Regions from separate parts of the Halioglobus maricola genome, predicted to be linked through region 2. Evidence: predicted binding sites of a transcription regulator. Region 2 holds the regulator's gene; the other holds the start of a gene.
The links. Region 2 encodes FNR, which switches genes on or off when oxygen is low (the NO sensors DNR and NnrR bind a similar motif). Its sites were predicted from a motif close to TTGATNNNNATCAA; they were not measured.
Positions count from the first base shown of each region.

Region 1: EY643_RS16005 (HP1242/YdcH family protein) is a predicted target of FNR. The motif match lies at 1,209-1,222, and genes of this name have one in related genera.

Region 1 covers NZ_CP036422.1:3,515,760-3,518,153, reverse strand. The annotation lists gene lon (endopeptidase La) at 1-695, shown strand, start outside; gene EY643_RS16010 (NINE protein) at 723-1,088, opposite strand; gene EY643_RS16005 (HP1242/YdcH family protein) at 1,288-1,527, shown strand; gene EY643_RS16000 (TraR/DksA family transcriptional regulator) at 1,530-1,847, shown strand; gene rpsJ (30S ribosomal protein S10) at 2,137-2,394, shown strand, end outside.
Region 2 covers NZ_CP036422.1:2,896,970-2,899,363, reverse strand. The annotation lists gene ccoN (cytochrome-c oxidase, cbb3-type subunit I) at 1-6, opposite strand, end outside; gene EY643_RS13220 (Yip1 family protein) at 60-659, opposite strand; gene fnr (fumarate/nitrate reduction transcriptional regulator Fnr) at 804-1,556, opposite strand; gene hemN (oxygen-independent coproporphyrinogen III oxidase) at 1,635-2,394, opposite strand, start outside.

The DNA of each region.
Region 1 (2,394 bases), 620 kb from region 2:
CCCGCATTATGCGTAAATCCATAGTGCGGATGCTCGATGGCGACGAGACGAAGCTGCGAGTCGGTAAAAAAGACATCGACGACCTGCTCGGCAAGCCGCCTTTCGTGCCGGATAAGCCCGTGCGAGGCCTGGGCGTGGCCACTGGCCTCGCCTGGACAGCCATGGGGGGCGCGACACTGCCGATCGAGTCATCGCAGATTCATACCCTGAATCGGGGGTTCAAGCTGACCGGGCGCCTCGGTGAGGTGATGCGTGAATCGGCCGAGATCGCCTATAGCTATGTCATCGCCCATCTCAAGGATTACGGTTGCGACCGTGACTTCTTTGATATGTCGATGGTTCACCTGCACGTGCCGGAAGGGGCAACCCCGAAGGATGGGCCCAGCGCCGGTATCACCATGGCCACAGCCCTGGTGTCTCTGGCGCGCAAGGAGCGCATCAAGCGGCCGCTGGCGATGACCGGGGAGCTGACTTTGACGGGGCAGGTGCTGCCGGTGGGAGGGATCCGCGAAAAAGTGATTGCCGCCCGGCGCAGCAAGATCATGGAGTTAATCCTGCCACATGCGAACCGGCGCGACTTCGAGGAGCTGCCAGATTTCCTGCGGGAGGGTATTAACGTGCACTTCGCACGCAACTACCGCGAGGTCTTCGAGTTTGTGTTTCACGAGCACCGCAAGGACAAGTCGCTGCACTGAGTCGGGGGGGGGCGGCGCCTTGGCTGGTCAGTAGTCTTCGTTGACGTCCGAGAGCTGTTCGTTAAGGGTCAGGAAGTCCCACAGAATGCCCAGGCCTAGCAAACCGGCAGTAAACATATAGAGGATGCCGGTGAACCACTTGCCCATATACATGCGGTGTATGCCCAGCCAGCCAAGGAAGGTGAGCAGAATCCAGCTGAGGTCGTAGTCGACCGGGCCGGGCACGAAGCGGCGGTCGGCTTCCCGCGACATTCCGGGAATCAGTAGCAGGTCGATAATCCAGCCAATAAAGAACAGGCCCAGGGTGAAGAACCAGATTGCGCCTGAGATCTGCTTGCCGTAATAGAAGCGGTGGGCGCCGATAAATCCGAAGATCCACAGCAGGTAGCCCATGAATACAGAGTGCGTGCCTTCCTGTCGGTTCAACGTCCTTCTCCTGTGATGAATGCCCAGCCATGGTGTTGGCTGCAGCTATCGCCGTCAAGGGGCTGCCTGGTCAGTGCGTTGTCTATACTGATCTGGATCATGGCTGTGTGCCCGTAAGACGGTAGGCTAGTCAGTAAACCCCATTCGCTTTTTTTGAGGAGCATGTATGTCCGTAGAGCACCACGATTTACACCACGAATTCCCCGATCTTCACGATCGTATTCACGAATTAAAGATGAACGATGCGCATTTTCGCCGTTTGTTTGATGAATACCATGAGCTCACGACCAACATCGAGAAGATGGAAGACGAGGTGACGCCGGTCGCGACGCGCACCGAAGAGGAAGCGAAGGTACGCCGCCTGCACCTGAAGGACGAGCTCTACCGGATGCTTACGGCAGCTTGAGCATGGCCTACGAAGCACTTAAGACGGAACTGGAGCAGCGTCTGGCTGCGATGCAGAAGCGTCTGGCCAGTATCAAGGCAGATGTCACCCAGGAGCACTCTGGCGATTCGGCGGAACAGGCCCAGGAGCGAGAGAACGACGAGGTGGTCGACGCCATCGGCAATGAAACGCGCCTGTCCCTGCACGATATCCAGGTTGCTCTGGATAAGCTCGCTGATGGCACCTACGGCCTGTGTGAGTCTTGTGGTAGCGACATCGGGGAGGGTCGCCTAAAGGCAATCCCCGAGGCAACGCGCTGTGTGAGCTGCGCTGACGCCTGATAGTGGGGCCCTGCGGGGTCCATTTTCCTTCCGTATGCGTAAGTCGTTGGTCTTTATATAACCAGTCGGTATAATGCGCCCGGTTTGGGTGGAAAGTGGTTACATTTTGGCCCTGCCCTCAGTGCCACCTGAGCCATCAAAGTGGTAAAAATCACCGTTCTGGCGTCTCTGCTAAATTAATTCCAAACCCGCCTTGACAGTACCCCGGCTGATCCTTAGAATTCGGCTTCCTTTTTCGGGGGGTCCCTTTGCGGGCCTCTGGTTTTTTATTTGATTGGAGTTAGGTCAGGTGCAGAATCAACGTATTCGTATCCGTCTCAAGGCTTTTGACCACAAGCTGATCGACATGTCGACTCAGGAAATTGTGGAAACTGCGCGCCGTACTGGTGCACAGGTTAAAGGCCCCATTCCCCTTCCTACCAGGAAGGAGAAGTACACAGTGCTGGTTTCCCCGCACGTAAACAAGGACGCACGTGACCAGTACGAAATTCGTACGCACAAGCGTCTGTTAGACATCGTGGAGCCTACAGAGAAGACTGTAGACGCC
Region 2 (2,394 bases):
GCTCATGGTTTCATTCCAAAGTCAGATTTTGAGAAAAACTAAAATCGTTGTTGTACGGGTCAGTCAGTGAAGGCCGGAGCCGCACCGAAGTCCCACAGAATCACTGCGCCGACCATAATGCAGATCAGCAGTACCAGTGCCACACCCATCACCGCACTGGAAAACAGGAAGCCGCGTTCCTCGGGGATGTTCATCACGATGGGGATTCCCAAGTACATCAGGTAAACCGCCCAGCATACGGCGACAATGCCGATCAGCAGATCCAGCCACAGCACCGGGAAGAAACCCACTGCACCGAAGATAAACATGGGGGTCGCCGCCAGCGAGCAGATGATGATGCCCTTGGCGATCGTGGATTGTGCACCGTAGGTGTCGCTCATCCAGTGAACGAAGTAGCCCAGTACGGCGAGGCATGCCACTTGCGTTATATAGAACAGAATACATATTTGCAGGGCACTGTCTTTCGTTAGCCTGATGCTCTCGCCATCGCCGACAGTCCAGCCGACATTCGTGGTGCCGTAGTACCAGGCAACCGCAGGAATAAGTGACAGGATCAAGGGATAGAGCAGCAGGGTCTTAAAGGAGCTGTCTGACAGCTCAGAAATGCTCTTCCACTGAGAACTGGGCTTAACAAGCAGGCCGAAGGTGTGCTGAATCATTAGGTTTTTCTCTCCCCAAAGCTACGCTGGTAATTGTCGTGCATTCTAGGGTGTCCAGAACAATTCACCTTGATGTGTATCAAGGTAGAAATTGACGCCGATAACGCTTCCCCGGTTTGGGGATTAGCTGTCGACAGAGCCGTGTTAACTGGTGAGGTTTGCTACGTTCCTCAGGCCCCTGGCATCCAGAATTTCGATTTCCTTGTTGTCAACTCGCAGAATTTCCATTTTCTGCATGCGGCTGAAGACCCGGGAAACGGTTTCTACCGTCAGACCCAGGTAATTGCCGATGTCTACCCGCGACATGGGCAGACGGAAATTGGTGGCGCTGAGCTTGCGGCGCGCGTTGCGTTCCGAAATGCTCAGCATCAATGAGGCCACGCGTTCATCGGCTGAATTTTTACTCAGCAGCGTGATCAATTGCTGGTCTTCGGTAATTTCGTGGCTCATCAGCTGGAAAAAGTGTCTTTGCAGATTGGGCATCAACGCGCTGAGCTTTTCCAGTGAGGTAAAGGGGATTTCACAGACCGCGGAGGTTTCCAGGGCCTTTGCCGACGAGGCGTGTGCGTTGTTGGAAATACCATCCATGCCGAGGATTTCGCCCGGGAAATAAAAGCCGGTGACCTGCTCGCGGCCATCATCCGTTGTCTTGTAGGCCTTCAGGGTGCCTGAGCGCACAGCGAATACGGATTGGAAGTCATCGCCTTCACGGTACAGATGCTGGTTCTTCTGTAGTGGTTTGCTGCGCTGGATTATCTCGTCTAGCTGGGCGATGTCATCGCTCTCGAGAGCGAGAGGCAGGCAAATGCTGTTCAGGCGACAGTTGCCGCAATTGACCTGAAAGTCGTGGGTACACGCTTTGGCGCTGTCACTCCCCGATTGAGCAATGTTCGTCATGTGGAAACCTTTGCGCGAGAACAACCTCAATTATAATCGAAATTTCGCATAGCCTGTAATGTGATTTTTGTAGTTGGCTCAGACGGTAGCAGAGAATTTTGGCGCGGGTTCATCCCCCTGATGGGCTCCCAGGTAAGCGTCGAAAGGCATGCAGATGTTGCGTAGGAAGGGGCGCCCGCGTTTGTGGATAGTGATCTGTTCGTTGGAAATGGTCAGGAAACCGTCTCCAACCATGGGCTGAATGGCGTCCAGTTCGCGGGCAAACTTTCGACTAAAGTCTATACCGAACTGACGATTCACATCGCCCAGGTCGAGTTTCAGGTCCGAAATCAGGCTCATTATCACGTGGCGGCGCAGTTTGTCCTCGTCGGTCACCATACAACCGCGGGTGACAGGCAGCTCACCGGCGTCAATCATTGCGTAATAATTGTCCAGTTCTCGTTCATTTTGCAGGTAGTAGTCGCCGATCTGGCTGATAGCAGAGACACCCAGCCCCAGCAGGTCGTCTGCCATGCGCAGCGAGTAGCCCTGGAAGTTACGTTGCAGACGGCCCTCGCTCTGGGCAATAGCGAGCTCGTCGTCGGGGAGTACGTAGTGGTCCATTCCGATCAGTTCGTAGCCAGCATCCTGCAGCGTGCGACTGATCAGCTCATGCAGCAGCAGTTTCTCGTCGGGTTCTGGCAGGGTGAGGCGGTCGATAGCGCGCTGACTGAGAAAACGCTCTGGCAGGTGGGCGTAGTTATAGCAGGCGATGCGGTCCGGCCGCAGGGCGATGACCTTGCGCAGGGTTTCTTCCATCGTAAGGCGGTCCTGGTGGGGCAGGCCGTAGATGAGATCG